One region of the Streptomyces sp. NPDC003635 genome, then DNA from elsewhere that is predicted to be linked to it. Evidence: riboswitches for the same ligand, from Rfam matches in the RefSeq annotation. Region 1 holds a riboswitch; each other region holds the start of a gene.
The links. Region 1 has a riboswitch for cobalamin ahead of ACWDRW_RS18890 (cobalamin biosynthesis protein). Riboswitches for the same ligand answer to the same signal wherever they lie in the genome.
Positions count from the first base shown of each region.

Region 2: linked by a shared signal. The riboswitch ahead of ACWDRW_RS10735 (energy-coupling factor ABC transporter permease) and the one ahead of ACWDRW_RS18890 (cobalamin biosynthesis protein) in region 1 are both predicted to bind cobalamin.
Region 3: linked by a shared signal. The riboswitch ahead of ACWDRW_RS04655 (ribonucleoside-diphosphate reductase subunit alpha) and the one ahead of ACWDRW_RS18890 (cobalamin biosynthesis protein) in region 1 are both predicted to bind cobalamin.
Region 4: linked by a shared signal. The riboswitch ahead of ACWDRW_RS37590 (ABC transporter substrate-binding protein) and the one ahead of ACWDRW_RS18890 (cobalamin biosynthesis protein) in region 1 are both predicted to bind cobalamin.

Region 1 covers NZ_JBSFOK010000018.1:61,796-69,453, reverse strand. Annotated here, with positions in the region: gene cobN (cobaltochelatase subunit CobN) at 1-2,980, opposite strand, end outside; gene ACWDRW_RS18895 (cobyric acid synthase) at 2,977-4,488, opposite strand; gene ACWDRW_RS18890 (cobalamin biosynthesis protein) at 4,485-5,426, opposite strand; cobalamin riboswitch at 5,528-5,667, opposite strand; gene ACWDRW_RS18885 (hypothetical protein) at 5,894-6,115, opposite strand; gene ACWDRW_RS18880 (anion permease) at 6,150-7,388, opposite strand; gene ACWDRW_RS18875 (lysozyme) at 7,543-7,658, opposite strand, start outside.
Region 2 covers NZ_JBSFOK010000008.1:136,200-143,857, reverse strand. Annotated here, with positions in the region: gene ACWDRW_RS10755 (amidohydrolase family protein) at 1-196, opposite strand, end outside; gene ACWDRW_RS10750 (energy-coupling factor ABC transporter ATP-binding protein) at 329-1,171, opposite strand; gene cbiQ (cobalt ECF transporter T component CbiQ) at 1,168-1,917, opposite strand; gene ACWDRW_RS10740 (energy-coupling factor ABC transporter substrate-binding protein) at 1,924-2,286, opposite strand; gene ACWDRW_RS10735 (energy-coupling factor ABC transporter permease) at 2,283-2,990, opposite strand; cobalamin riboswitch at 3,021-3,206, opposite strand; gene ACWDRW_RS10730 (hypothetical protein) at 3,285-3,491, opposite strand; gene ACWDRW_RS10725 (LysR family transcriptional regulator) at 3,666-4,571, opposite strand; gene ACWDRW_RS10720 (RidA family protein) at 4,644-5,036, shown strand; gene ACWDRW_RS10715 (MATE family efflux transporter) at 5,070-6,419, shown strand; gene rpmG (50S ribosomal protein L33) at 6,700-6,864, shown strand; gene ACWDRW_RS10705 (type B 50S ribosomal protein L31) at 6,915-7,172, shown strand; gene ykgO (type B 50S ribosomal protein L36) at 7,221-7,343, shown strand.
Region 3 covers NZ_JBSFOK010000003.1:191,692-199,349, forward strand. Annotated here, with positions in the region: gene ACWDRW_RS04630 (carbon starvation CstA family protein) at 1-401, shown strand, start outside; gene ACWDRW_RS04635 (CstA-like transporter-associated (seleno)protein) at 376-573, shown strand; gene ACWDRW_RS04640 (DUF3311 domain-containing protein) at 684-941, shown strand; gene mctP (monocarboxylate uptake permease MctP) at 938-2,533, shown strand; gene ACWDRW_RS04650 (GNAT family N-acetyltransferase) at 2,607-3,113, shown strand; cobalamin riboswitch at 3,167-3,290, shown strand; gene ACWDRW_RS04655 (ribonucleoside-diphosphate reductase subunit alpha) at 3,413-5,764, shown strand; gene ACWDRW_RS04660 (ribonucleotide-diphosphate reductase subunit beta) at 5,764-6,777, shown strand; gene ACWDRW_RS04665 (GlxA family transcriptional regulator) at 7,019-7,658, shown strand, end outside.
Region 4 covers NZ_JBSFOK010000070.1:17,340-24,997, forward strand. Annotated here, with positions in the region: gene ACWDRW_RS37555 (acyltransferase) at 1-718, shown strand, start outside; gene ACWDRW_RS37560 (EamA family transporter) at 1,123-1,980, opposite strand; gene ACWDRW_RS37565 (helix-turn-helix domain-containing protein) at 2,074-2,646, shown strand; gene ACWDRW_RS37570 (YbaK/EbsC family protein) at 2,677-3,234, shown strand; gene ACWDRW_RS37575 (4-hydroxybenzoate 3-monooxygenase) at 3,295-4,515, opposite strand; gene ACWDRW_RS37580 (formylglycine-generating enzyme family protein) at 4,541-5,497, opposite strand; gene ACWDRW_RS37585 (CoA-binding protein) at 5,573-5,980, opposite strand; cobalamin riboswitch at 6,073-6,232, shown strand; gene ACWDRW_RS37590 (ABC transporter substrate-binding protein) at 6,318-7,337, shown strand; gene ACWDRW_RS37595 (FecCD family ABC transporter permease) at 7,334-7,658, shown strand, end outside.

The DNA of each region.
Region 1 (7,658 bases):
CGGCGCCGTACGCGCCCGGCTTGGAGCCGAAGACCCGCGCGGTCGCCCGGCGCCGGTCGCCGTGCTCGGCGGTGTCCTCGTCGGCGTGCGCCTTGACGAAGTTCCGCGCGGCGGGCTCGTCCAGCTCCGCCACCGCCCGCACCGCGTCGTCGATCAGCCCGACCACATGCGGGAACGCGTCCCGGAAGAACCCCGAGATACGGACGGTGACGTCGATGCGCGGCCGTCCCAGCTCCTCCAGAGCTACCACCTCGAACCCGGTCACCCGGCGCGAGGCGTCGTCCCACACCGGACGGCAGCCCAGCAGCGCCAGGATCTCCGCGATGTCGTCACCCTGGGTGCGCATCGCGGACGTACCCCACACCGTGAGCCCGACGGACTTCGGGTACTCGCCGGTGTCCTGGAGGTAGCGAGCCACCAGGGAGTCGGCGAGGGACTGGCCGACCTCCCAACTCAGCCGGGAGGGGATGGCCTTGGGATCGACGGAGTAGAAGTTGCGGCCGGTCGGCAGGACGTTGACCAGACCGCGGGTGGGGGAGCCGGAGGGCCCGGCCGGGACGTAGCCGCCGTTGAGGGCCCGCAGGATGTGCCCGATCTCGTCGGTGGTCCTCGCCAGGCGCGGTACGACCTCGTCGCACGCGAACTCCAGCACCTTGACGGCGTCCGGGAGTTCGGTGCCGATGACCTCGCGCACGAGCGCCGGTACGGCTGCCGCCCGCCAGTTCCGCTCCTCCATGCCCTCGGCGACCCGGCGGCACAGCTGCTCCAGCAGGTCGATCGCGTCGGCGGCCGTGCGCGCGGGGCCCTCGACGAGGTCGCTCAGCTCGACCGGTACCTTCACGGGCGCGCCCGGTTCGGCCAGCAGCTCCTTCTCGTCCAGCCCGAAATGGGCGGCCAGCGCACTCCGCAGCCCCGGCAGCGCGTTGGCCTGACCACCCCATACCTGGGAGGCGCGCAGCACGGCGAGCACGAGGTTGACGCGCGGTTCGCCGATCGGCCCGCCGCCGAGGACGTGCAGCCCGTCCCGGATCTGCACGTCCTTGATCTCGCACAGATAGCCGTCGATGTGCATGACGAACTCGTCGAACTCCTCGTCGTCCGGCTGCTCGTCGACATGCAGGTCGTGGTGGAGTTCGGCCGCCTTCACCAGCGTCCAGATCTGCGCCCGTACGGCCGGGGCCTTCGTCGGGTCGAGGTCGCTCACCAGGGCGTACTCGTCGAGAAGCTGCTCCAGCTTGGCCAGGTCGCCGTAGGTGTCGGCGCGGGCCATCGGCGGGACGAGATGGTCGACGACCGTGGCGTGCCCGCGCCGCTTGGCCTGCGTTCCCTCGCCGGGGTCGTTGACGATGAACGGGTAGATCAGCGGGAGTTCACCGAGGACGGCGTCCGGGGCGCAACCGCCGCTGAGGCCCAGTCCCTTGCCCGGCAGCCACTCCATCGTGCCGTGCTTGCCCATGTGGACGACGGCGTCGGCGCCGAAGGAGTTCTCCAGCCACCGGTAGGCGGCCATGTAGTGGTGGGACGGCGGCATGTCCGGGTCGTGGTAGATCGCGATCGGGTTCTCGCCGAAGCCGCGCGGCGGCTGGATCATCACGACGACGTTGCCGAACTGGAGGGAGGCGAGCACGATGTCGTCCCCGTCGACGTAGAGGGACCCTGGCGGCTCGCCCCAGGCCTCCGTCATCGCCTGCTTGAGTTCCGGGTCGAGCTTGTCGAACCACGCCTGGTAGTCGGCGAGGGGCACGCGCGCGGGCGCGGAGGCCAGCTGCTCCTCGGTCAGCCACTCGACGTCGTGACCACCGGCCTCGATCAGCCGGTGGATCAACTCGTCACCGCCCGAGGGATATTCGGTGAGCGAGTACCCGGCGTCCTTGAGCGCGTCCAGCACCCGTACCGCCGACGCGGGCGTGTCGAGGCCGACCGCGTTGCCCACCCGGGAGTGCTTGGTCGGGTAGGCGGTGAAGACCAGCGCGAGCTTCTTCTCGGCGTTCGGCTTGTGCTTCAGCGCCGCGTGCCGGACGGCGATCCCGGCGACGCGAGCGGCCCGCTCCGGGTCGGCGACGTACACCGGGACGTCGGCCCCGTTCTCGTCGTTCTGCTCCTTGAAGGAGAACGGCACGGTGATGAGCCGGCCGTCGAACTCCGGGATCGCGACCTGCATGGCCGCGTCCATGGGGGAGAGGGCGGCATCGGACTCGTCCCAGGCCGCTCTGGACGACGTGAGGCACAGTCCCTGCAGCACGGGGATGTCGAGATCGGCGAGGGCCCCGATGTCCCACGCCTCCTCGTCCCCGCCCGCCGAGGCCTGCGAGGCGTGCGTGCCGCCGGCCGCCAGGACCGTGGCGACGAGCGCGTCGGCCCGGCCGAGGATCTCGTACAGCCCCGCGTCGGCACCGCGCAGCGAACCGCAGTACACGGGGAGGGCGTTGGCGCCGCGTGCCTCGATGGCGTCGCAGAGCGTGTCGACGAAGCCGGTGTTGCCGCTCAGTTCGTGGGCCCGGTAGAAGAGCACGCCGACGGTGGGCCGGCCGCTCTCCATGGCGCGGTCGCCATGGACGCCGTACTCCGGCATCTTCTGCGGCTCGACGAACCCCTCGCCCGTCAGCAGCACGGTGTCGGAGAGGAAGCGGGCGAGCTCGGTGAGGTTGGCGGGGCCGCCCTCGACGAGGTACCGCAGCGCCTCGGCGACGACACCGGCGGGCACCGACGACTCCGCCATCAACTCCGCGTCCGGGACGGCCTCTCCGCCCAGCAGCACGGTCGGGATGCCGGCCGCCTTCAGCGTGGCCAGGCCGTCCTCCCAGGCGCGCTTGCCGCCGAGCAGTCGTACGACGGCGATGTCCGCGCCCTCGACGAGGCCGGGGAGTTCCTCCGCGACGTCCACCCGGGTCGGGTTGCCGATCCGGTAGGAGGCACCGGACGCCGCCCTGGCCGCCAGCAGATCCGTGTCGGCGGTCGACAACAACAACACTGTGCTCATGCGGGCGCTCCCGGTGGAATGAAAGGCAGTCCTTGCGGCGCGCCCGACTCGATGAGCCGCCAGAGCGCGTCGGTGTCCGCGTGCTGTTCGATCAGATCGCCGAGCCGGTCGAGCTGCTCCTCGCGCAGCGCGGCGAACGAGGTGTCGGGGGCCGGCACGAAGCGGCGGCCCGCGGCGGCCGCCACCTCGCGCAGGAAGGCCCGCCGGAAACCGTCCGACTCCAGTGAGCCGTGCCAGTGCGTGCCCCAGATCTGTCCGACCCGGCAGCCGTCCAGGAAGGGTTCACCGCCGTGGACGGAGGCGATCCCGTGGTGGATCTCGTAGCCCTCGACCGGCTCGCCGAGGGCCTCGCCGACGGGCCGGGTGAGGGTCTTCTCGCGCGCGAACCGCACGCGGACGGGCAGGATCCCGAGCCCGGGGACGTGACCGCGACGGCTCTCGACGTCGTCCTCGATGTGCTCGCCGAGGAGTTGGAAGCCCCCGCAGATCCCGAGGACGGGCCGCTCCTCGGCGGCTCGTCCCACGAGCGCCTGCGCGAGCCCCCGCTCCCGCAGCCACTCCAGCGCGCGCACCGTGCCCCGGGTCCCGGGGACGACGACGAGATCCGCGTCGGCCAGTTCCTCCGGCCGGTCCACGAACCGCACGACGACACCCGGCTCGGCGGCGAGGGCGTCGACGTCGGTGAAGTTGGACATGAGCGGCACGGCGCAGACGGCGACGCGCAGCACGTCCTCGCCGACGGGGGAGGAGACCTGGGACTCCCGGACGGCTCCCCGCAGCGACACGCGCAGTCCGTCCTCCTCGTCGATGCCGAGTCCGTGCCGGAAGGGCAGGACGCCGTAGGTCCGCCGCCCGGTGAGCCCGTGCAGCATGTCCAGGCCCGGCTCCAGCAGTGAGACGTCGCCGCGGAACTTGTTGACGAGGAACCCGGCGACGAGCCGCTGGTCCTCGGGCGAGAGCAGCGCGACCGTACCGAAGAAGGAGGCGAAGACACCCCCGCGGTCGATGTCGCCGACCACGACCACGGGCAGCCCGGCGTTCCGGGCGATCCCCATGTTCACGATGTCGGTCCGCCGCAGATTGATCTCGGCGGGCGAACCGGCCCCCTCACAGATCACCGCGTCATACGTGCCCCGCAGTTCGGCGAGGCAGTCGAGCACGGTCCCGAGGAGCTGCTGCTGCCGCCCCCCGTGGTACCCGCGCGCGCTCAACTCGCCCACCGGCTTGCCCATGAGCACGACCTGGCTGCTCTGCTCGCCGCCCGGCTTGAGCAGCACGGGGTTCATCAGCGCGGTCGGCTCGACGCGGCAGGCCTGGGCCTGCATGGCCTGGGCCCGCCCGATCTCGGCGCCCTCGCGGGTCACGAAGGAGTTGAGCGACATGTTCTGCGCCTTGAAGGGAGCCACCTTGACCCCCTGCCGCACCAGCCACCGGCAGATGCCGGCGGTGACGACGCTCTTCCCGGCGTCGGAGGTGGTCCCGGCGACGAGCAGCCCACCGCCGGTCATGACGTCCGCCCCTTCACGGCCCGGCGCGCGACGACACTGACGCCGAGCGCCAGCCAACTGACCCGCCGCGACAGCCGTACGGCCCGTTCGATGTCCCCGACTTCCACTGCCCGCCCCTCCCCGTTGAGTACCGGTCGATGTTCGACGCGTCCGCCGTACGACAGCGTCCCGCCGAGCCGGACCCCCAGCGCCCCCGCGAACGAGGCCTCCACCGGCCCGGCGTTGGGGCTCGGGTGCTTCTCGGCGTCGGCGCGCCAGGCGCGTACCGCACCCCGGGGATTCCCACCGGCTGCGGCGGCGAGTACGGCCGTCAGCCGCGCCCCCGGCCACCCGGCGACGTCGTCGAGGCGGGCCGAGGCCCACCCGTACCGCCGGTAGCGGGGTGACTTGTGGCCGACCATGGCGTCGAGGGTGTTCACGGCCCGGAACCCGACGAGCCCCGGCACTCCGCCGAGCGCGCCCCACACCAGCGCGCCGACGACGGCGTCGGAGGTGTTCTCGGCGACGGACTCCACTACGGCCCGGGCGATCCCGTCGGCGTCGAGCGCCTGCGGATCGCGCCCGCACAGATGCGGCAGCCGGGCCCGCGCGGCCTCGACGTCCCGCGCTTCGAGCGAACGCCCGATGCGGCGGGCCTCGCGGGCGAGCGAGGTCCCCCCGACGACGGCCCAGGTGGCGAGGCCGGTGAGGGCGACGGACGCCGCGGGGGAGTGTCGTACCGCACGAGAGGTGAGAGCGCCGACGGCGACGGCGCCACCGGCGCACACGGCGGTGTGCACCGCACCCCGCCCCCGGTCGTCCCGCCACAGCACCCGCTCCACGGCACCCGCGGCCCGCCCGAACGCGGCGACCGGATGCCCACGGCGCGGATCGCCGAGGAGCAGGTCACCCAGGAGGCCGGCGGCGGCGCCGTACGCGAAGACGCGATCGGCCCGCATCGGCTCAGCCGGTCGCGGAGTCGGAAAGGGGTCTGGCGCTGGATGGCAACAGGCAGGCGAGCATCGCGACATGTCCTCACTCAGGGTGTCCACGCCCTGGTTCGACTAGACCGGCGGTGAGAGTTCCTGGCTCCCGGGGCTACCTACCCCGGTGACAGTGGCGGGACCGCGCCGGACTCGCACCGGCTTCCTCTCCTGCCGCCGTAATTGGCTCCGGCAGTCCACCACGGCCCCGGAACGGCCGTCAACTCGCTGTTGACCTGCGAGGGAAGAGTGTGCTGAGGCCCACATCGGGGTCGGTGGGACGGGGTTTGAACAGCGCCGTCACCCCGATGAGGTGGCTACGCCCGAAGTGCCCCGCGGCCGCACGGCGTTACCCCCTGTGAACCCGGGCGCACACGACGGCGCGCCCTGTCCGGCGCCCAGCATGGGCGCGCGGACAGAGCGCGCGTCGAGTAAGAAGCGGGTCAGGCCACGATCAGGTAGATCCCGTAGCCCACGGCCGCGGCGCAGGCCGCGAAGCAGGCGTACGCGCCAGTGAGCGCCACCGTCGCGGTGCCGCCCTGCTCCGCCGCGCGTTCGCGGCGGGCGAGGCCGGTGATGCCGAGGGTGAACAGGGCCACGAGGGCCACGGTGACCACGAGGCTGACGCCGAAGACGGAGCCGAGGGCCGCCCAGTCGATCTTCATGATGCTGATTCCTTCAGTGAGCCGGGTGGGCGGGTCAGACGCCGGCCTGCGACGTGGCCGGTTCGCTCGCGTGGGCCGGGATCGTCGCCGTGAGGTCCTCGGTCACCGTGCCCGCCGGGGGCGGGGTCACCGCGGCCATGGCCGTCGTGACGACGCCGGCCGGCTCCTCGGCGGTCTCGTTGACGTTGGTGTGGTCGATGACCTCACGCCGGGAGATCTTCCAGATCGCCGCGCTGGAGGCGACCAGGAAGACCGCCACGAGGCCGGTGCCCCAGCTGCCGAAGCCGGTGACCCACTCGGCGACCGCGGCGACCAGCGCCGCCGCCGGCAGCGTCAGGCCCCACGCGACGAACATCCGCGTCGCCGTCGACCAGCGCACCACGCCGCCCTTGCGGCCGAGCCCGGCGCCCATCACCGAGCCGGAGACGGAGTGCGTGGTGGAGAGGGAGAAGCCGAGGTGGGAGGAGGCCAGGATGACGGTCGCGGCGCTGGTCTGCGCGGCGAAGCCCTGCTGCGGCTGGAGGTCGGTCAGGCCCTTGCCCATCGTGCGGATGATCCGCCAGCCGCCCAGGTAGGTGCCGAGCGCGATGGCCAGGCCCGCGGAGAGGATGACCCACATGGGCGGGTCGGAGTCGGGGGCGAGGGTGCCGCCGGCGACCAGGGCGAGGGTGATGATGCCCATGGTCTTCTGCGCGTCGTTGGTGCCGTGGGCCAGCGAGACCAGTCCGGCCGAGGCGATCTGCCCGGCGCGGTAGCCCTTCTCGGAGGCCTTGCTGCCCTCGGACTTCTTGCCCAGGGAGTACATCAGCTTCGTCGCGAGCATCGCCGCGATGCCCGCGACCAGCGGGGCGGCGATGGCCGGGATCAGCACCTTGGTGACGAGGACGTCGCCGTGGACCGCGCCCACGCCCGCCGAGGCGATGGTCGCGCCGATCAGACCGCCCATGAGGGCGTGCGAGGAGCTGGAGGGCAGGCCCACCAGCCAGGTGAGCAGGTTCCAGAGGATCGCGCCCACCAGGGCGGCGAATATGACCTCGGGACGTATGCCGGTCTCGTCGACGAGACCCTTGGAGATCGTGTTGGCGACCTCCACGGAGAGGAAGGCGCCTACAAGGTTCAGTACGGCGGACATGGCCACCGCGACCTTGGGCTTGAGCGCGCCGGTCGAGATGGTGGTGGCCATCGCGTTGGCGGTGTCATGAAAACCGTTCGTGAAATCGAACGCGAGTGCGGTTACCACCACAATCGCGAGGATCAGCGAGAAGTTTTCCATTTACCCAGGCAATCGTTCGAGGTCGTTGGCCGGACGAACGTAAGTAACCTGGATGAACGGAAGGTGAACACGGGCGGGCTGCATGGTGTCCGAATGCTGGTCTCCACGTTCCGGAGGCATCGTGCGGTCTCGCACGGTGCAGGCGCCCCAAGGACTACGAGCCCCGGGCGAACTCCCGGAGCCGGTTCAGGGACCCGTTGAAGAGATTCTGGTCACCCGGCAGGCTGCCGCCGTTGTCGTACTGCCAGAAGGTCCACGTCGACCAGCCGG
Region 2 (7,658 bases), on a different contig from region 1:
GTACCGGCGCCTCCGTCACCTCGTCGGCCGGGGCCGTCGCCGGGTCCACCGCCAGTGCCGTGAGGTCGGCCCGGAAGCCCGCAGCGGTGCGGCCGGCGATGTCCGCCTCGCCGGCGGCGAGCGCCGCGTGGGTGGTGCAGCCCTCCAGGGCCGCCGTGTGGGTGGTGCAGCCCTCCAGGGCCGGGAGCGCCGTCACACCTACCAACACCTGGACCCGGCGCTCTGCCCGCGGGCCTGCCGCCGGGTGGCCGGCAACCGCGCGCAGGCCTCGCCGGAAACGGCCACCACTCCTGCCCGTCCACTACCACGGGCCGCCCCCGGCGGAGCGTCAGCCGTCGGCCGGGATCGCCGCGGCCAAGGCGGCCAGCTCCTCGGGGGTACGTGGCCCGGCGGCGCCGTCGCCCAGCAGCCCCCGCCCGCGCAGGAGTTCCGCCGCGGCCACCCCCCACGGCAACCGCAGCCCCGCCTCCCGCAGCAGATCCGTGCGGGCCAGCATCTCGGGCGCGGGCCCCGTGCGGGCGCCCCCCGGCGTGAGAAGCGCCGCGTCGTCGGCCCAGCGCAGGGCGAGGTCGACGTCATGGGTGGCCATGACCACCGTCGTGCCGCTCGCCCGGAGCCCGTCGAGGGTGCCGAGCAGGCGTTCCTGCCCGTCCGGATCGAGCCCCGCGGTCGGCTCGTCGAGGATCAGCACCCGGGGCCGCATCGCCACGGCGCCCGCGATCGCGGTGCGCTTGCGCTGGCCGTAGGAGAGCAGATGGGTGGGCCGGTCGGCCAGCGCGCTGATGTCCAGCGCGGCCAGCGCCTCCTCGACCCGGGCGCGCACCTCGGCGTCGGAGAGCCCGAGGTTGAGCGGCCCGAAGGAGACGTCCTGTGCCACGGACGCGGCGAAGAGCTGGTCGTCCGGGTCCTGCACCACCAGCTGCACGGTCGTCCTGAGCCGGGTCAGCCCCTTGCGGTCGTACGACACCTCCCGTCCCTCGACGCTCAGCCGCCCCTCGCGCGGCTTGAGCCCGCCGCTGAGGAGCCGCATCAGGGTCGTCTTGCCGCTGCCGTTGCGCCCGAGCAGCGCCAGCGCCCGCCCCTCGCGCACCTCGAAGTCCAGGCCCGCCAGCACAGTCGGCCCTTCCTCGTAGGCATAGGACGCGCCGTGGAGGGCCACCAACTCGCTCATGACAGAGGGCCTTTCAGTACGAGGGTGAGGGCGGCCAGCGCAACGAGGAGCCCGCAGCTCGCGGCCGTGAAGCGGACCGAGATCCGTGCCTCGGGCACCAGCACGCGCAGCGTTCCGTCGTAGCCGCGCCCGGCGAGCCCGGCCTGGAGCCGGGTGGCCCGGTCGAAGGCCCGTACGAAAGCGGTGGCCCCGAGCCCGCCCAGCGAACGCCAGGTCGCGGCGCGGGTGGTGTGCCCGAGTCGCGCTGCCTGGGCGTCCCGGATCCGCCGTACGGAATCCAGCAGCAGGAAGCTCATCCGGTACGTCACCAGCGCCACGTCGACCACGGCCGCGGGCACGCCGGCCTTCACCAGCCGTGGCAGCAGGTCGGACATGGGCGTGGTGAACGCGAACAGCAGCACCCCGAGAGAGGCCGCGGAGGTGCGCAGCAGCAACTCCCCGGCCCGTTGGGCCCCGTCGTCGGCGAGGGATACAAAGCCGTCGGGCCCGCCCACCTGTACCAGGAGCGTGGCGGCGCCGGTGACACAGAACCCCAGCGGCACCCGGTAGGCCCGCCACAGTTTCCGGCCCGGTACGCCCGCTGGGCCCAACAGCACGGTGAGGGCTGTCACCAGGACCAGCGCGGCCCCCGGCCAGGGCGGCAGCGAGATCGCGAGCACGGTCAGACCGAGTCCGAGCACGGCTTTGTCCACGGGATGGCGGCTGCGCCAGCGACTGCTGTGCGCCGCCGCGTCGATCGGCAGCACGAGGGCTCAGACCCCTTCGCCGTCGGACTCCCCGGCACGGCCGACACCGACGGACTCCCGTTCCAAGGCGCGCTGTTCCCCCTGCTTGCGGCCGCGGCGCAGCCCGAAGTAGTAGGCGAGGACACCCGCGCCGAGAGCCGCTTGCAGTGAGAACAGCGCCGACTCGATTTCCCCGGACGGCGGTTCGTACAGCGGCGAGAACCAGGGCTCGTAGTCCGGCTCGATCTCCGTGATGGCCGTCTCGGCCTCGCCGTCGGCGCCCGTGAAGGGTTCCTCCTTGTGGTCGCCGAGCCCGAGCACGAGCGGCATCACGGCGAGCGCCGCCACCGCGAGCAGCAGCAACAGGTTGATCTTCGTGTTACGGCTCATCGGGCCACCGCCTCGTTCGACTCGGTCCGCACCCGCTTGCCGCCGGACAGCAGCACACCGAGCCGGGTCAGTTCTCCCTTGCTGGACTGCACCAGCAGCCGCATCACCAGCACCGTCAGGAGCCCCTCGCTCACCGCGAGCGGGATCTGCGTGACGGCGAAGATGGAACCGAACTTGCCGAGCGCGCCCAGGAACCCGCTGCTGGGGTCGGGGAACGCCAGCGCCAGCTGGACACTGGTGACGCAGTAGGTCGACAGGTCGGCGACGAAAGCGCCGCAGAAGACGGCGGCCATCAGCGGTACGTCGTACCGCCTGAGCAGCTTGTAGACGGCGTATCCGGCCCAGGGCCCGACGATCGCCAAGGAGAAGACGTTGGCGCCGAGCGTGGTCAGGCCGCCGTGCGCGAGCAGCAGGGCCTGGAAGAGCAGCGTGATGGTCCCGAGGACCGCCATGATCGGTGGCCGGAACAGGATGGCGCCCAGACCGGTGCCGGTGGGATGGGAGCAACTGCCGGTCACCGATGGCAGTTTGAGTGCGGACAGAACGAAGGTGAAGGCCCCGGAGGCACCGAGGAGCAGGGTGCTCTCCGGGTGCTCGCGGACTTCACGCGTGAGTGACCGGACTCCGTGGACGACGAACGGCGCGGACGCGACGCCCCAGGCGACCGCGTGCGCCGGAGGCAGAAATCCCTCGGCTATGTGCATGGCTCAGCAGACCCTCTCCAGCACCTCGTGGATGGTTGACGCGCCTTGGCCGGTCTCCTGGCTGACGGGTGACACCGCCCGTGACTCCGCCTTCCCGGGTCCCGAAGGACCCAGTGGCTGCCCGTGAGGGCTGGAGCCGGACTTCCCGATCACAGTGGCGAGGGCCGCACCGGCATTGCACCGGATTTCCCGTTCACCAAGGCGTGGTGACAGTAGTCCGCCCACCGGGCCCATGACAAGCGGAGCCGGGGGGCGCACAGGGGGAGTGAACCGGCTCACGCACCTGCGGTGACGTCAGTCCCAGCGGTAACCGTCCCCGAAGTTGAGCGTGTGCTCCAGGACGTCCTCGAGGGGGTCGTTGATTTCCACGGTGTTGATCACGGACACCAAGGGCGCGTTGTTGGAGACGTGCAGCGGGGGATTGTCGTGGGCGGCGGCGTCACCGGCGGCGAGGACCGTCGCGGTGAGGGCGACGGGGAGGAGGGAGATCCGTGCGCGCATGACTGCTCTCCTTCGAGGTCGGGGTGGCGGCGGGGACGATGTCGAGCTCAGGGTGGCGGGGACGATGTCGAGCTCAGGGTGGCGGCGGGGACGATCGGCAATTACCGCGCGCCGGTCTCGCGAATCCCGGATCCTCGGACGGTTCACCTGGACGGGGCGGGCGTTCGGCGGGCCCTATCGGCTGGACGGCCGCCGACTGACCACTGCGAGCAGTCGTGCGACCAGCGGGTTCTGATCGTCCGTCCGCCAGGCGACGGCGACCCGGGTGCGGGCGGTGTCGGGCTCGATCCGGCGGAACGCGACGCCCTTGAGGCGGATACGGCGGATGCCGGCCGGGGCCACGGAGACGCCGAGGCCGGTCTCCACGAGGGCGCAGACGGTCGCCCATTCCACCGCGTGCTGGGCGATGCGCGGGGTGAACCCCTGTGCCGTGCACAGCCCGATGAGCTGGTCGTACAGCCCGGGCCCGGCGTCACGGGGCAGCAGCACGAACGGTGAGTCCGCCAACTGCGCGAGCCGCACGGTCCGCTGGGCGGCGAGGGGGTGGCCGCTCGGCAGCACGGCGACGAAGGGCTCGGCGACCACCGTCCGGAAGGCAAGCTCCGGCTCGGCGTCGGAGGGTTCGCGCAGCAGGCCGACGTCGATGGTCCGCTCGCGCAGGGCGGCGAGCTGGGGAGCGGTGGTCATCTCGCGGATGTCCAGCCGTACATCGGGGAATTGCTGCCGAAAGTCGCGGATCAGGCTGGGCAGGACGGTCAGCGCCAGGGATGCGGCGAAGCCGAGACGCAGCCGGCCGGCGGTGCCGGCGCCGACGGCCCGGGCGGCGGCGAGCCCGTCGGCGAGGTCGGCCAGGACCCGCCGGGCGGCGGGCAGCAGTTCGTGGCCGGCGGGGGTGAGGGCGACGCGCCCCGGTCCGCGGCGGAACAGCGGGTGGCCGACCTTGTCCTCCAGCCGACGGATCTGCTGGCTCAGCGGCGGCTGCGCGATGCCCAGGCGGGCGGCGGCGTGTCCGAAGTGGAGTTCCTCGGCCAGGACGACGAATGCGTGCAGCTGGGGGAGGGGGAGTTCGGGCCGTTCCATATCTTCAGTGATATCAGCTCATGCGGACGGCCGTATTAGACGTATCGATGCTGGTCACCTAGCGTTCGGCGCATGACAGAGCGACGTGCGATCCTCAGCGGCTCGACCTTCGAGGAGCAGATCGGCTACGCCCGTGCCGTGGTGGACGGCGAGTGGGTGCACGTGTCCGGGACGACCGGGTTCGACTACAGCACCATGTCGATCTCCGACGACGTCGTGGAACAGGCCGAGCAGTGCCTGCGCAACATCGAGTCGGCCCTGACGGAGGCGGGCTGCACCTTCGCCGACGTGGTCCGGGTGCGGTATCTGCTGCCCGAGCGTGCGGACTTCGAGCCGTGCTGGCCGGTGCTGCGGCGCCGTTTCGGTGAGGTGCGGCCGGCGGCGACGATGCTCGTGTGCGGTCTGTCCGACCCGCGCATGAAGATTGAGATCGAGGTGTACGCGCGGAGGTCGACTCCCGGGTAGCAACGGGTGATTCGCCTGGCAGGATGGGCGCATGTGAGCGAACGCAGCGCATTCCTGACCATCGCCAAGACGTCCGCCCCGCTGTACGCGACCATGCTCGCCGCGTCGGCCGGCGCCCTCGTCGACACCGCGCTCCTGGGCCGGTACGCCACCGTGTCCCTGGCCGCGTTCGCCGTGACGATGGCGGCCTTCGGCCCGGCCACGGTCACCGTCGTCGGCGCGCTGCGCGGGGTGATGCCCTTCGTGGCGCCGCACCGTGAGAATCCCGAGGAACTGCTGCCGTTGGTGCGCGGCGGCATGTGGCTGGCGTTCGCCATGGGTGGGCTGGGCGCGGTAGCGGTGGCGATGGTGCCCCTGTTCGGTGCGGTGTTCGGAGTGCCGAGCGCTGTCCTCTCGCACCTGGGTGCCCTGCCCTGGCTGCTGGCGGCCGGCGTCGTGGTGATCGCGGTCGGCGCGTCGGCGACGTCAGTGCTGGTCGGCCTCGGACAGTCCGCCCAGGTCATGCGGGCGGGGCTGTGGGGGACGGCGGTGTCGGTGACCCTGTCGGTCCTGCTGGTCGGTGGCCCTGGCCCCCTGCCGAGCCATGGTCTCAACGGCGCGGGCCTGGCGATGCTCGCCTCCAGCCTGGTCGGCGCTTGCCTCAACCAGTACGCCCTGCGCCGCCGCACGGTCCTGGCGGGCCGCTCCCTCCGGCCCGGCCGCCCCGATCCGCGCCAGGTGCTGAAGCTGGCCCGCGTGGGCATCCCGCTCGCGGGGACCGTGCTGATGAAGTTCGCGGTGCTCGGTGTCCTGACCTTCGCCGCGGCCCGGACGGGCACCGACAGCGCGGCCGTGCACGGGGTTGCCGAGTCCCTGGTGAACGTCGTGTTCACGGTGGCGGTGGCGGTCGGTCAGGCCACGGTTCCGCTGATCGCCGGGTACGCGCAGGAGTGTGACATCGAGCGGATCCGGCGCAGTGTGTGGGCGGGGCTCCGGGTGGCGCTGTGCGCGGTGGTGGTGCTCTGCGCCGGCCTGTGGCTCCTGCGCGGCCCGGTCGTGGACCTGTTCACGAAGGACCCCGCGCTCGGGCAGGAGGTCAGGCACCTGCTGCCGCTGGTCCTGGCGGTGGTGGTCAGTGACGCCCTGCAGGCGGTGGCGGGCTTCGGTCTGGTCGGGCTCAAGCGGACAGGGCCCGGCCTGGTGTCCACGGCCGTGTGGTTCGGGATCCTCGCGGCCCTGGCGGTCCCGGTGGCCGACGCGGCCGGGCTGACAGGCCTGTGGGCGGCCCTGGCCTGCGCGAATCTTCTCCAGGCGGCTACGAAGCTGATGTCGTTCCACCGGCACACGGCCCGGATCGGGGCGGGCGCCCGGCCCCCGGCCGCGGCGGCCGCGGACCGCCCTTGAGTTGCCCCGCCCCTGAGGTGCTGTATAGTCGATCTTGAGCTGGTCGCCGGGAATCCGGTGTCCGGTTTCGCGTTGGTGGTCCAAGGAAAGACGCCCCGCTTCCTGCGGGGAGATGCAGGTGCAAGGCCTGCCCGGCGCTCCAGTGAACGGCCCGCCCCGAACAGGGGCGGGCCGTTCGTGTTTTTCGGCGGTGGGAATGCGACAGGGGGTCCCTGTGTTGAGACTCCTGTCTGGCATGTTCGAGTCAACCGACTCGCATGGCGGCGGAAGGGAGTCTTCCATGGCACGCAGCAACGCCCGTCCCGTGGTGAAGCTGAAGTCGACGGCCGGTACCGGTGTCACCTACGTGACCCGCAAGAGCCGTACCAACAACCCCGACCGGCTGGTCCTGCGCAAGTACGACCCGGTCGCCGGCGCTCACGTCCTCTTCCGCGAGGAACGCTGACGCCCGCCTCCCGCCGTCCGGCGGTGGAGGCCGACACGAAAGGACACCCCATGCAGCGCGGCATCCATCCCGTCTCCCGCCCGGTCGTCTTCCGCGACCGCGCCTCCGGATTCACTCTGCTGACCACGTCCACCCTCGACTCGCGGCACACGGTCGAGTGGGAGGACGGAAACACCTACCCGCTGGTCGACGTCGAGATCTCCTCGGCGAGCCACCCGTTCTACACCGGCACCTCACGCGTGGTGGACACCGCGGGACGCGTGGAGCGCTTCGAGCGGCGCTACGGCCGCTCGGCCGCGCGCGGCTGACCGCCCACCCCGTGCCGCGTCGTCGCGACGCGTCGAGAGGAGACCGTGATGAAGGTACGCAAGTCGTTGCGCTCGCTTAAGGCCAGGCCCGGCGCCCAGGTGGTGCGCCGGAGAGGCGTGACGTTCGTGATCAACAAGAAGGAGCCGCGCTTCAAGGCCCGGCAGGGCTGAGCAGTCGGCAGGCGCGCCCGGTACCCGTGATCATCGCGGGTGCCGGGCGCGGCGTGGGTCAGGCGTCCAGGCGTCGCCTTGGCGGCGCAGGTACGTGCTGCGGCTCTGATCCTGGTAGTTCGTCCATGGTCCGGTCGCGCGCCCGCCGCCCGGGCAGGCGACGGTCTGGGCGGTTCACACGCGGGTTTCAAGTCCGCTGCGGCGAGGGAACCGGCTCGCGTGCCCGGCCCGCCAGGGCGCGGCGGCGGGTGTGAGCGGGGCGGTTCCGGGCGGGAGTGGGGTGGCCGGCCTGGTGAACAGGGCGGTCAGGTCCGG
Region 3 (7,658 bases), on a different contig from region 1:
GGATCCCGCTCGCCTGGGACGCGACGGTCACGCTGACCGCCAGCTATCAGAAGGTGTTCTCCAGCGACCCCAAGGTCGGCTTCTTCAAGCAGCGCCAGGTGTTCCAGGACGCGATCGACGAGGGCAAGGTCCTGCCGCCCGCCAAGTCCATGGACGACATGCACACCGTGGTCACCAACTCCACGGTGGACGGCGTCCTCACGGCGGTGCTGGCCCTGCTCATCGTCGTGGTCATCGTGGACGCGGCCCGGGTCTGCGTCCGGCACGTCCGGCGCCCCGCTTTGTCCACCCTGAGCGAGGCACCCTACGTCGAGTCCGAACTCGTCGCCCCGGCGGGCCTGTTCCCGACCCGCGAGGAGAAGGAGGAGCAGCGCAATGCGGTCACTGCGGCGGGTGGCTAGGGCGGTGCGGTGGTACGTCCGTGAACTGACCGACGAATCGGCCTACGACCGCTATGTCGCGCACCTGCGCCGGGACCACCCCCTGGCACCCGTGCCGACCAGGCGCGCCTTCGAACGGATGCGGACGGACCGCCAGGAGTCGGACCCCCGCCAGGGGTTCCGCTGCTGCTGAGCGGATCTTCCGGGACCGATATGCGGACGAGGGGTTCCGTTTACGCGACGCCGTGACCTAGATTGCCTGCGCATTACACCAGGTGATCGGCAAGGGGACGGAGCCGTCGGATGTCAGAAGCCCCGGAAGTGCGCAGAGAACCGGTGGTGACGCCTGTTCGGGTCGTCATCGCCCTCTGCCTGTTCGCGCCCTTCGTGGCGATGTTGTGGGTGGGGTCCTACGCGAAGGCCGACCCGGCCTTCATCGGCATTCCGTTCTTCTACTGGTACCAGATGGCCTGGGTGCTCCTGTCGACCGCGCTGACGATGATCGCGTACAAGCTGTGGCAGCGTGACCAGCGCGCCCGTAAGTCGGAGGGCGCCAAGTGAACGACGGCGTGAACGGCGTCGCACTCGCCGTCTTCATCTTCTTCTTCCTGGCCGTCACGGTCATGGGCTTCCTGGCCGCGCGCTGGCGCAAGGCCGAGAACGAGCACAGCCTCGACGAATGGGGCCTGGGCGGCCGGTCGTTCGGCACCTGGGTCACCTGGTTCCTGCTCGGCGGCGACCTCTACACGGCGTACACCTTCGTGGCGGTCCCGGCGGCGATCTACGCGGCCGGCGCGGCGGGCTTCTTCGCGGTGCCGTACACGATCCTCGTCTACCCGCTGATCTTCACCTTCCTGCCCCGGCTCTGGTCGGTCTCGCACAAGCACGGGTACGTGACGACCTCGGACTTCGTGCGCGGGCGGTTCGGCTCCAAGGGCCTCTCGCTCGCCGTGGCGGTGACCGGCATCCTGGCGACGATGCCGTACATCGCGCTGCAACTCGTCGGCATCCAGGCGGTGCTGGACGTGATGGGCGTCGGCGGCGGCGAGAACACGAACTGGTTCATCAAGGACCTGCCGCTGCTGATCGCCTTCGGTGTGCTGGCGGCGTACACCTACTCCTCGGGTCTGCGGGCCCCGGCGTTGATCGCCTTCGTCAAGGACACCCTGATCTACCTGGTGATCGCGGTGGCGATCATCTACATCCCGATCAAGCTGGGCGGGTTCGACGACATCTTCGCCGAGGCGAACGAGAAGTTCACCACCACCGGGGCGGGCGGTCTGATTCCGGCGGAGGCCGGTCAGTGGACGTACGCCACGCTGGCGTTGGGCTCGGCGCTGGCGCTGTTCATGTACCCGCACTCGATCACCGCGACCCTCTCCTCCAGGAGCCGTGACGTGATCCGCCGCAACACCACCATCCTGCCGCTGTACTCCCTGATGCTCGGCCTGCTCGCGCTGCTGGGCTTCATGGCCGTCGCGGCCGGGGTGAAGGTGGAGAACGGCCAGCTGGCGATCCCGCAGCTGTTCGAGAACATGTTCCCGGACTGGTTCGCGGGCGTGGCCTTCGCGGCGATCGGCATCGGCGCGCTCGTCCCGGCGGCGATCATGTCGATCGCGGCGGCGAACCTCTTCACCCGCAACATCTACAAGGACTTCATCAAGCCGGACGCGACGGCGGCCGAGGAGACCAAGGTCTCCAAGGTGGTCTCCCTGCTGGTGAAGGTGGGCGCGCTGGCCTTCGTCCTGACCATGGACAAGACGGTCGCCATCAACTTCCAGCTCCTCGGCGGCATCTGGATCCTGCAGACCTTCCCGGCCCTGGTCGGCGGCCTGTTCACCCGCTGGTTCCACCGCTGGGCGCTGCTGGCGGGCTGGGCGGTCGGCATGATCTACGGCACGGTGGCGGCGTACGGCGTCGCCTCGCCGACGCAGAAGCACTTCGGCGGCTCCTCGAAGGAGATCCCCGGCATCGGGGAGATCGGCTACATCGGCCTCACGGCGTTCGTGCTGAACCTGGTCGTCACGGTGGTCCTGACCTTCGTCCTGAAGGCGGCGAAGGCCCCCGAGGGCATCGACGAGACCAGCCCCGAGGACTACACGGCGGACGCGGGCGACCCGGGTGTGCAGAAGGAACTGTCGCCCCTCCACTGATACCGGGCCGTTCCGCAGCGGGCCGCCGACATGCAGGACTGTCGGCGGCCCGCCGTCGTACACACTCATCCGTATGGACTTCCGGATCCGCGCGGCGGAACCCACCGAATACGACGAACTCGGCGAGATCACCGCCCAGGCCTACCTCCAGGACGGCCTTCTCGCCTTCGGCGAAGCCGACTGGTACCTCGGCGAACTGAGAGACGTGGCCAAGCGGGCGGCCGCCGCCGACGTGCTCGTCGCCGTGGAACAAGGCCGCCTCCTCGGCGGAGTCACCTACGTCCCCTCTCCCGGCCCCATGGCCGACCTCGCCCGCCCCGGCGAGGCCGAGGTCCGCATGCTCGCGGTGGCCCACGAGGCCCGGGGCAGAGGCGTCGGACAAGCCCTCGTGCAGGCGTGCGTCGACCGCTCGAGCGCCGCGGGCGACCGCACCGGCATCGTCCTGTCCACCCAGCCCCTGATGCACAGCGCCCACCGCATCTACGAACGCCTCGGTTTCCGACGCGCCCCGGAACGCGACTGGAACCCGATTCCGGACCACCCCGAGTTCACTCTCCTCACCTACGAGTTGACGCTCTGAAGTCGACTCCGACACAACATCTGGGGGTGTCACCGCGGCCCGGCACAAGATGTATGCTCATGCTCGCTGTCGCCGCAGGGGAATCCGGTGCGAATCCGGAACTGTCCCGCAACGGTGTACTTGTGCACGTCTGTGCACATGGTCAGTCCGAGGACCTGCCGACAGTGCGCCCGGCCGTCCGGTCCGGGTGACTGACGTCCGGGCCTCGTGGAGTGGGCCGGTGGACGCGACGCCCCGTGCGCTCGTGAGCTGCCGCCTGCCCTCCGCAAGGCCCTGTGCCGAGCGAGGGAGAGCCCCACGTGACCATCGCGCCAGCCGATCCGGCTTCAGCCGTCCCGACCGCCGAGGACGCCCCGGGCACCGCCCTGCTGCGGACCCTGACCGAGCTGACCGCCGACCTCCCCGACGCCGACCCCGGCCGGGTCGCCGCCGCCGCGCTGCGCGGCCGGTCCGCCCGGGCCGACGAGGCGGAGCTGCGCGAGCTGGCCACCGAGGCCGCGGCCGGGCTCATCTCCGAGGACCCCGCCTACAGCAGGCTGGCCGCCCGGCTGCTGACGGTCACCGTCGCGGCCGAGGCCGCCTCGCAGGGCGTCACGTCCTTCACCGAGTCCGTCGCGGTCGGGCACCGGGAGGGCCTGATCGCCGACCGGACCGCCGAGTTCGTCCGGATCCACGGCGTCCGGCTCGACGCGCTGATCGACACCGACGCCGACGACCGCTTCGGCTACTTCGGCCTGCGTACCCTGCACAGCCGTTACCTGCTCCGGCACCCCCTCACCCGCAAGGTCGTCGAGACGCCGCAGCACTTCATGCTCCGCGTCGCCGCCGGTCTCGCCGAGGACGACACCACCAGGTCGGTGGACGAAGTCGCCGCGCTCTACGGGCTCATGAGCCGCCTCGACTACCTCCCCTCCTCCCCCACGCTCTTCAACTCCGGCACCCGGCACCCCCAGATGTCGTCCTGCTACCTCCTGGACTCGCCGCTGGACGAGCTGGACTCCATCTACGACCGCTACCACCAGGTCGCCCGGCTCTCCAAGCACGCCGGCGGCATCGGGCTCTCGTACTCCCGTATCCGTTCCCGGGGTTCGCTGATCCGCGGCACCAACGGGCACTCCAACGGCATCGTCCCGTTCCTGAAGACCCTCGACGCCTCGGTCGCCGCCGTGAACCAGGGCGGCCGGCGCAAGGGTGCCGCCGCGGTGTACCTGGAGACCTGGCACTCCGACATCGAGGAGTTCCTGGAGCTGCGCGACAACACCGGTGAGGACGCCCGGCGGACGCACAACCTGAACCTCGCCCACTGGATCCCGGACGAGTTCATGCGCCGGGTCAACGCCGACGAGCAGTGGAGCCTCTTCTCCCCGGCCGACGTGCCCGAGCTGGTCGACCTGTGGGGCGAGGAGTTCGACGCGGCCTACCGGAAGGCCGAGGCCGCCGGACTCGCGCGCAAGACCATCCCCGCCCGTGATCTGTACGGCCGGATGATGCGGACCCTCGCGCAGACCGGCAACGGCTGGATGACCTTCAAGGACGCCGCCAACCGCACCGCGAACCAGACGGCCCTGCCGGGCCATGTCGTGCACTCCTCCAACCTCTGCACGGAGATCCTGGAGGTCACCGACGACGGGGAGACGGCGGTCTGCAACCTGGGCTCGGTGAACCTCGGTTCGTTCGTCGCGGACGGTGACATCGACTGGGAGCGCCTCGACGCGACCGTCCGCACGGCCGTCACCTTCCTCGACCGGGTCGTCGACATCAACTTCTACCCGACCGAGCAGGCGGGCCGGTCCAACGCCAAGTGGCGGCCGGTGGGCCTGGGCGCGATGGGCCTTCAGGACGTGTTCTTCAAGCTGCGGCTGCCCTTCGACTCGGCGGAGGCCAGGGCGCTGTCCACCCGGATCGCCGAGCGCATCATGCTCGCCGCCTACGAGGCCTCCGCCGACCTCGCCGAGCGCGAGGGCCCGCTGCCGGCCTGGGAGAAGACCCGTACCGCCCGGGGCGTCCTGCACCCCGACCACTACGACGCCGAACTCACCTGGCCGGAGCGGTGGGCGGCACTGCGCAGCCGTATCGCCGAGGTGGGCCTGCGCAACTCGCTGCTGTTGGCCATCGCGCCCACGGCGACCATCGCCTCCATCGCCGGTGTGTACGAGTGCATCGAGCCGCAGGTGTCCAACCTGTTCAAGCGCGAGACGCTGTCGGGCGAGTTCCTCCAGGTCAACTCCTATCTGGTGCAGGACCTGAAGCGGCTCGGCGTGTGGGACGCCCGCACCCGTGAGGCGCTGCGCGAGGCGAACGGCTCGGTGCAGGACTTCGCGTGGATCCCGGCGGACGTACGGGCGTTGTACCGCACGGCGTGGGAGATCCCGCAGCGCGGTCTGATCGACATGGCGGCGGCGCGGACCCCGTTCCTCGACCAGTCCCAGTCGCTGAACCTGTTCCTGGAGACGCCGACCATCGGCAAGCTCTCCTCGATGTACGCGTACGCCTGGAAGTCCGGGCTGAAGACGACGTACTACCTGCGCTCGCGCCCGGCGACCCGCATCGCCCGCGCGGCACAGGCTTCCGTCCCCGTCCAGCAGGTGACCTCCGAAGAGGCCGTCGCCTGCTCCCTTGAGAACCCCGAGTCCTGCGAGGCATGCCAGTAATGACCAGCCGTAACCAGAATCTCCTCGACCCGGGCTTCGAGCTGACCCTGCGCCCCATGCGCTACCCCGACTTCTACGAGCGCTACCGGGACGCCATCAAGAACACCTGGACCGTGGAGGAGGTCGACCTCCACTCGGACGTCGCCGACCTCGCCAAGCTCAGCCCGGCCGAGCAGCACCTCATCGGCCGGCTGGTCGCCTTCTTCGCGACCGGCGACTCGATCGTCGCGAACAACCTCGTGCTGACGCTGTACAAGCACATCAACTCCCCCGAGGCGCGGCTGTACTTGAGCCGTCAGCTCTTCGAGGAGGCCGTGCACGTCCAGTTCTACCTGACGCTGCTGGACACCTACCTCCCCGATCCGGAGGACCGGGCGGCGGCCTTCGACGCCGTGGAGAACATCCCCTCGATCCGTGAGAAGGCCGGGTTCTGCTTCAAGTGGATCAACGAGGTCGAGAAGCTGGAGCGCCTGGAGTCCCAGGCCGACCGCCGCCGCTTCCTGCTCAACCTGATCTGCTTCGCCGCGTGCATCGAGGGCCTGTTCTTCTACGGCGCCTTCGCGTACGTCTACTGGTTCCGCAGCCGGGGTCTGCTGCACGGCCTGGCCACCGGCACCAACTGGGTGTTCCGGGACGAGACCATGCACATGAGCTTCGCGTTCGATGTCGTGGACACCGTCCGCAAGGAGGAGCCGGAGCTGTTCGACGACCAGCTCCAGCAGCAGGTCACCGACATGCTGCGGGAGGCCGTCGAGGCCGAGCTGCAGTTCGCGCGCGACCTGTGCGGTGACGGCCTCCCGGGCATGAACACCGACTCGATGCGCCAGTACCTGGAGTGTGTCGCCGACCAGCGGCTGACCCGGCTCGGCTTCGCTCCGGTGTACGGCTCGGAGAACCCCTTCTCCTTCATGGAGCTGCAGGGAGTTCAGGAACTCACCAACTTCTTCGAGCGGCGCCCTTCGGCGTACCAGGTCGCGGTGGAGGGCACGGTGGACCTGGACGAGGACTTCTGAGCCTCGGGCCGCCCCTCCTCGGCCTCCCGGAGCTGACGGTCGATGCGCCGGTCGTGCGCGATGCCGAGCAGTGACGGGAGGACGAGAAGGACGAGGATCCCGAGGACGACGGTCATTCCGATGAGTGCTTCTGTCTGTTCACTGGTCATGTCACCACTGTCGCGCTGAACACTCCTGACGGACAGTGGCAGGACTGCCGCGCACCATCGATTTACTGCCAGAACCGTGCCACACTGGCGGCATGCTGAAGAACGTGGCCGTCGCCCTGCTCGACGGCGTGCACCCCTTCGAACTCGGTGTCGTCTGCGAGGTCTTCGGACTCGACCGCGGTGACGAGGGGCTTCCGGTGTACGACTTCGCGGTCGTCTCGGCGGAAGGCCCCGCGCTGCGCACCCATGTCCCGGGGTTCACGGTCTCCACGCCCTACGGCCTGGACCGGCTCGACGAGGCCGACCTGATCGCCGTACCGGCGGGCAGCGACTACATCGACCGGGACTATCCGCCCGCGCTGCTCGACGCCCTGGTGCGGGCCGTGGAGCGCGGGGCCCGAGTGCTCAGCGTCTGCTCCGGCGTCTTCGTGCTGGGCGCGGCCGGGCTGCTGGACGGCCGACGGTGCGCGGTGCACTGGCGGCAGGCGGAGGAGCTGGCCCGGCGCCACCCGCGCGCGGCCATCGAGCCCGATGTGCTGTACGTGGACGAGGACCCGGTGATCACCTCGGCGGGCACGGCCGCCGGGATCGACGCGAGCCTGCACCTCGTGCGCAAGGAGCACGGTGTGGAGGTCGCCAACGCCATCGCCCGGCGCATGGTGGTGCCGCCGCACCGGGACGGCGGGCAGGCGCAGTACATCGACCGCCCGCTGCCCCGCTCCCAGTGCGACA
Region 4 (7,658 bases), on a different contig from region 1:
GCAGCGCGCCGTCCACGCGAGCTGGGCCTGGGTGCAGCGCACCGGCTCGGTCACCGCCGAGCGCCCCGGCCGGTTCCGCTTCGGCTCGATGGGCGAGGCCACCCGCCTGGCCTTCCCGCTCGGCACGGTCTTCGGGGAGCCCTGGATCCATCTTGGCTCGCACTGCATCGTCGGCGAGCAGGTCACGCTGACGGCGGGCCTGATGCCCGACCTCGACCTCGGCCCCGAGCCGATCCTGCGCATCGGCGACGGAGTGGTCCTCGGCCGCGGCAGCCATGTCATCGCCGACACCACGGTCACGATCGGCAGCGACTGCTACTTCGGGCCGTACGTCTACGTCACCTCGACGAACCATTCGTACGACGACCCGCACGAGCCCATCGGCAAGCAGTGGCCGCGGATGGAGCCGGTGTCGATCGGCCCGGGGTGCTGGATCGGCACGGGAGCGGTGATCCTGCCGGGTGCCCGGATCGGCCGGAACGTCGTCGTGGCGGCCGGTGCCGTGGTCCGCGGCGTGGTTCCCGACCACGCCGTCGTGGCGGGCGCGCCCGCCCGGGTCGTACGGCGCTGGACGCCCGCCGAGGGCTGGCAGCCGCCGCTCCGGACGCCAGCGCCGGTGCCGATACCGGACGGGGTGACCTCGGACCAGCTGGCCGCGCTGGCGGAACTGGACGAGGAGTCGGTGGAGCGACTGGCCCAACTGGAGACGGAGGCCTGAGGCGACCGGGGCAGGAGGCGGCCGGGGTCAGAAGGCAGCGCGGACTGAGGCGGTCGGTGGTCAGGGGGAGGGGCGGGCCTGGGGCGGCCGGTCGTCAGGAGGGGGCGGAGGTCTGACCTGCCCGCTCGCGGTCCTGGTCCTGAGGTGGTGGTTCGCGGTCAGGGGCGTGAGACGGCCGGTGGCAGTCGGCGGCCGGTGGCGGTCGTTGGTCTGGGGTGGCGGTTCGCGGTCAGGGGCGTGAGACGGCCGGTGGCGGTCGTAGGTCTGGGGTGGCGGTGCGCGGTCAGGGGCCCGAGACGGCCGGTGGCGGTCGGAGGCCTGAGGTGGCCGGTGGCGGTCGTTGGTCTGAGCTGGCAGGTCGTGGTCTGAGGCCTGCGAGGGCCGGTGGCGGCCGGAGGGCTGAGTCAGCCCGTGGCCAGGAGCAAGGTGCCCGCGAGCGCCAGCCCCGCGCCCGCCGCCTGGATTCCGCGCAGCCGTTCCCTGAGCAGTCCGCGCGCGGCCAGTGCCGTCACGACCGGGTACAGCGAGGCGAGCACGGCGGCGACCGTCACCGGTCCGGTCTGCGCGGCGACGGAGTACGTGCCGTTCGCGGCGACGTCCGCGAGGCCGACGAAGCCGAGGGCGGGCAGCGCGCGCCAAGGGAAACCCTCGGCCGGAAGGGCGGCGGAGCCGCGCCGCACCGAGAGGTACAGGGCCGTACCGCCCGCCGCGACGTTGGTGACCCGCTGCACGAACAGGGCCAGGAACAGCCCGGTGATCGTGCTGGAGGCCTCGGCGATCAGCGCCATCACCGCGCCGAAGCCGAACGCCGCCACGAGCGTGAGCAGGACCGCCTGCCGCTGCACCGGCGCACCCCGGAACTGCGGCCCGCCCGCCAGGACGACCCCCGCCACGGCCACCACGATGCCGGCGAACTGCATCAGCCCCGGCCGCTCGCCCAGCACCAGGCCGACCCCCACGGGGACCGCCACGCCGAGGGACCCCAAGGGCGACACGACACCCATCGGGCCCAGGGCCAGTGCCTTGTAGAAGGCCAGCATGGCCACCGGGCCCACCAGTCCGGCCCCCACCGCGAACCAGAGCTGCGGTCCGGCCTCGCTCCAGCCGCCGGTCGCCAGCACGATCGCGCCGAGCACGGCCACGGCGATCGACTGGGAGATCACCACCACGGTGAGCGCGGGCGTGCGCTTGCTCAGCAGTCCTCCGCCGAAGTCGGCCAGCCCCCACAGGACGCTGGTGGCCAGGGCGAAGAATGCTGTCACGGGTCGCCTCGCAGTACAGTTCGGTGAACGATCGGGTGCACCTCACCGTAGTTCAAGAAAATGAACTCTGTCATCCAGGATATTGGACGGAATGTGTCGGACCTCGAACTGCTGACCCAGTCCCTGGCGCGCAACGTCAAGCGCTGGCGCACCGAGCGCGGTTTCACCCTGGACACGCTCGCCGCCCGCGCCGGGGTCAGCCGCGGCATGCTGATCCAGATCGAGCAGGCCCGCACCAACCCCAGCCTGGGCACGGTCGTGAAGATCGGGGACGCGCTCGGGGTCAGCATCCCCACCCTCCTCGACTACGAGCAGGGACCGAAGGTGCGCGTCGTCCCGGCCGACCAGGTAGTACGGCTGTGGCACACCGACGCCGGCAGCTACAGCCGCCTCCTCGTCGGCACCGAGGCCCCGGGACCGCTGGAGATGTGGAACTGGCGGCTGATGCCCGGCGAGAGCAGCGCCTCCGACCCGCACCCCACCGGCACCGTCGAACTCCTCCATGTCACCGCCGGGGAGCTGACGCTGACCGTCGACGGAGTGCAGCACCGCGTCCCGGCGGGCGCCAGCGCCTACTTCGAGGCGAGCGCCGCCCACATGTACGGCAACGACGGTGACGTCCCCGCCGAGTTGGTGCTGGTCGTCTCCGTCCCGCCCGTGCGCTGAGGTCCGTCTCGAGGTTGCTACCGTGCGGCCATGCGCGCACCCATCGGACACTTCGACCAGGCCACCCCCGCCCCCGACTGCCTCGACGAGCTGACCGCCCCGGTCGCCGCCGCCGTACGCGACTGGAGCGGCAGCGTCCCCGCCGACCAGATCGTCTACGTCGACACCGACCCGCAGTGGGCCGACACCGCCGTCTTTGTCGAGCACTACGGCCGCGAACTGCTCGAACAGTCGGCGAACTGCGTGGTGGTGGCCGGCAAGCGCGGCGGTGAGACCACGCTCGCCGCCTGTGTCGTGCTCTCCACCGCCCGCGTCGACGTCAACGGCGCGGTACGCCGCCAGCTCGGCGCCCGCAAGGCCTCGTTCGCCGCGATGGACACCGCGACCGGCGAGACCGGCATGGAGTACGGCGGCATCACCCCGATCGGACTGCCCGCCGACTGGCCGGTGCTGGTGGACTCCGCGGTCGTGGACCTCCCGTACGTCCTGGTCGGCAGTGGCCGCCGGCGCGGCAAGCTGCTGGTGCCGGGGAAGGCCTTCGCCGAGCTGCCCGGTGCCGTCGTCCTGGAAGGGCTCGGGCTCGCCTGAGACCGCTCAGGGCTCATGTCGTGATACGGCCCAGCGGTCGGCGTTTCCCGATACGGCCCGCTAGACGGCGTTCTTGCCCAGGTACTGCTCCGCGAACGCCAGGCCCGCCGCACGGGAGCCGAAGAGGCGGCGCAGCCGGGCCAGGGTGGTCCCGGCGCGATGCGGGTCGCCCGAGGAGGTGCCGTGGTACACCTCCGACAGCCACTGCGAGAACTCCTGGTAGTCCCAGACCCGGTCCAGGCAGGCCGGTGAGTAGCCGTCGAGGCCCGCGGTGTCGCCCTTGGTGAGGTACGCGACCAGGGCGTCACCGAGCAGGAAGGCGTCGTGCAGGGCGAGGTTCATGCCCTTCGCGGCGATCGGCGCGGTGAGGTGGGCGGCGTCACCGGCCAGGAAGAGCCGCCCGAAGACCATGGGCTCCACGACGTAACTGTGCATGTCCAGCACGCGCTTCTCGATCAGCCGCCCCTCGGTCAGGCGGGGCGCTCCGGCCGCGCCGAGCCGCAACTGGAGCTCGGACCAGACCCTCTCGTGGGACCAGTCGTCCGGGTCGTCGCCGGGCGGGCACTCCAGGTAGTAGCGGGTCACCTCGGGGCTGCGCGCCATGTGCCCGGCGAACCCGCGCGGATGCATGCCGAACACCACACAGTCGTTGGACGGCGGCGCCTCGGCGAGCAGTGCCAGCCAGCCGACGCCGTAGTCGTACCGCGACACCTGCGCGCGCCCGGGCGGCAGCGCGGTGCGCGACACCCCGCGCGCCCCGTCGCAGCCCGCCACGAAGTCGGCGCGCACGACCTGCCGTTGTCCGGACTCGGGGTCGGTGTACGACACGGAGGGCCGGTCCGCTTCCAGATCGTGCAGCTCCACGTCCCGCACGCCGAAGCGGATGGCGCCGCCCCGCACGTCCGCGTACTCCCGTACGAGGTCCGTCACCAGCAACGGCTGCGGATAGACGAAGTGATGATGTCCCGTCAGTTCGGCGTACTCGAAACGGTAGCGCTCTCCGGAGAACCGGAACTCGCACTCGTTGTGCACCTGACCGCGCGCCAGCAAGTTGCCCGCGAGGCCGCGCTGTTCGAGCCCGCGTACGGCCCACTCCTCCAGGACGCCGGCCCTGGGCCGCCGCTCGATGAACTCACGGCTCTCGGTCTCCAGGACCAGACAGTCGACGGAGGCGGCCCGCAGGATGTTGCCGACGGTGAGCCCGGCCGGTCCGGCACCGACTATGACGACCGGAAAGCGCTGTGCGGCACCGGAGTTGTGGTGGGGGGTGCTGGAAGTCACGCCAGCATTATGGTCGTACCGGCTTTCAGGTGTCCGCCGCGCAGCGGAACCCCGCGTGACCGCTGGAACCGTCCGGGGTGTTGGCGCTGCGGGCGGCGACCCGGTAGCGGTTGCAGTAGGAGGCGTGGCACATGTGGGAACCGCCGCGGATCACCTTGGCGGTGCCCTCGGCCGGGCCGGTGGGGCCGGCCGCCGCTCGGTGCTCCGTGGACCACCAGTCCGCGCACCACTCCCACACGTTGCCCGACATGTTGTGGAGCCCGTACCCGTTGGGCTCGAAGGCGTCCACGGGGGCGGTGCCCCGGTAGCCGTCGGCCGCGGTGTTCTGGGTGGGGAAGGTGCCGCGCCATATGTTGCAGCGGTAGGTGCCGCCGGGGTCGAGGTCGTCGCCCCAGGGGTAGCGCTTCTGTTCCAGGCCGCCGCGGGCGGCGTACTCCCACTCGGCCTCCGTCGGCAGCCGCTTGCCGGCCCAGGCGGCGTAGGCGGCGGCGTCGTACCAGGACACATGGACCACCGGGTGGTCACCGCGTCCGGCGAGATCGCTGCCCGGGCCCTCCGGCCGGTCCCAGGCCGCGCCCGCGACCGCGCACCACCAGGGCGTCCGCTCGGGCCGCGGGGCGTCCCGGCGCAGGGCGGCGGGCAGGAACCCGGCGAAGACGTACGACCAGTCCAGGCGCTCGGCGTCGGTGAGGTGGCCGGTGTCGGCGACGAACGCGGCGAAGGCGTCGTTGGTCACCGCGCGGGTGTCCAGGCGGAAGGAGTTCAGCCGCACGGGTCGTACCGGGCCCTCGCCGTCGTCCGGGAACCCCTCGCTGTCCTCGGCCCCCATCAGGAACTCGCCGCCCGGGAGCAGGACCATGCCGTCACTGGAGAAGGCGCTGCCAGCGGCCGTGCGGGGGCCCGTGGCGACCGGCTCCTGCCTGGCCGAGCCGGTCCCGGAGGACGGCACGCAGCAGAGGGCGGGCGGCGGCGGCTCGGGCATCGGTTCTTCCTCGCGGACCGGTGAGGGGTGCGACCCCTGTCTACGCCATGTTGCAGTACACCACCTCGTCGTGCGTCACCGCAGCAGCGGAATCTCGATGGCCGGGCAGCGGTCCATGACCATCTCCAGGCCCGCCGCCCGGGTCCGTTCGTAGGCGGCCTCGTCGATCACGTCGAGCTGGAACCAGACCGCCTTGGCGCCCTTGGCGACGGCCTCGTCGGCGACCGGCCCCGCCAGCTCGCTGTTGACGAAGACATCGACGACGTCCACGTCGAAAGGGATGTCCGCGAGGGAGGCGTAACCCTGCTCGCCGTGCACGGTCTCCGCCTTGGGATGCACCGGCACCACGCGCTTGCCGTAGCGCTGGAGCACCTGGGCGACGCCGTAGGCCGCGCGCCTCTGGTTCGACGACAGACCGACCACGGCCCAGGTGTCGCCGAGCTCGGTGAGGATCTTGCGGATCGTCGCTTCGTCGCCGTACACCGGGGGCCTCCTCGACCTCATGCCATGCCTTGCCCGGCTCAACGGCCCGGGGCGCCCGGAGATTCCCGGATTTCGCGTGGTAGCTTGCCGAGGCCAGTCGAACCCATGCTCATGGGTCAGGGAATCCGGTGCGAATCCGGAGCTGACGCGCAGCGGTGAGGGTGACGGGCGGGGCCTCGGCCACTGGACGGCGTGACAGCCGTCTGGGAAGGCGCCCCGACCGGACGACCCCGAGTCCGAAGACCTGCTGGCGGCCCCCGCGGTCGAACGGACGGCGGGGGAGCACCGTACGGACGGGCTCCGCGTTCGAGCCCTCGACGACTGAGGAACCATACCCGTGCCCATCGCACGTCTCGCCCGCCCCGCCGCCCTGCTCACGGCCGCCGCCCTGCTCCTGACCGGCTGCGCGGACAACGCCCCCGCCGACGACGCCAAGGCCGCCGTCATCCTCGACAACTGCGGCCACCCCGTGCGCGTGACGCACCCGCCCCGGCACGCCGTCTCCCTGAACCAGGGCAGCACCGAGATCCTGCTCTCCCTCGGCCTCGCCGACCGTCTCGCGGGGACGGCGACCTGGACCGACCCGGTGATGAGGGGGCTGGAGAAGGCGAATGCCGAAGTCCCGCGCATGGCCGAGAACAACCCCTCCTACGAGCGCGTCCTGGAGGCCGAGCCCGACTTCGTCTCCGCCTCCTTCGTCTCCACCCTCGGCAAGGGCGGCGTCGCCTCCCGGGAGCAGTTCGAGAAGCTCGGCGTGCCGACCTACGTCTCCCCCTCCGACTGCGTCGGCAAGGACAACTCCGGGGACGGCGACGGAGTGCGGACGACCCCGCTGGCCATCGAGGACGTCTACGGCGAGGTCCGCGACCTGGCCGCCGTGTTCGGGGTGCAGCGGCGGGGCGAGGAACTGGTCGCCTCGCTCGAGAAGCGGATGGCGAAGGCCACTTCGGGCGTCGACGCCTCCGACGTCACGCTCCTGTACTGGTTCGCCAACGCCGAGTCGCCCTACATGGCGGGGTGTTGCGGTGCCCCCGGCATCATCACCCGCGCGCTCGGGGCGAGGAACGTCTTCGACGACACCCACGACGAATGGCCCCAGATCAACTGGGAGACCGTGGCGGACCGCGATCCCGACGTCCTGGTCATCGGGGATCTGACCCGCAAGTCGCAGACGGCCGAGTCGGCCGCCAAGAAGATCGCCTTCCTGGAGTCCGACCCCGTCACCAGGAACATGGACGCCGTCAAGCACAAGCGGTACGTCCTGCTCAGCGGCCAGGCCATGAACCCGACGATCCGCACGGTGGAGGGCGTGGAGCAGGTCGCCGCCGCGCTGCGCGAGTTCGGGCTCGCCAAGTGAGCCTCCGGCGCACGCTGGTGCTCGGCGGGGCCGGGATCGCCGTCCTGTGCTGCTCCCTGGCGGTCGCGATCACCATCGGGCCCGCCGACATCCGGGTCGCCGACGTCTGGTCCACGGTTCTGTCCCATCTCGGCGTCGGCAGCTCGCGGTTGACACCGATCCGGGACGGCATCGTCTGGCAGCTCCGGCTGCCGCGCACGCTCCTCGCGGCGGTGTGCGGGGCCGGGCTCGCCGTGTGCGGGGCGGTCATGCAGTCGTTGCTGCGCAACCCGCTCGCGGATCCGTTCGTCCTCGGCGTCTCCTCCGGCGCCTCGACCGGAG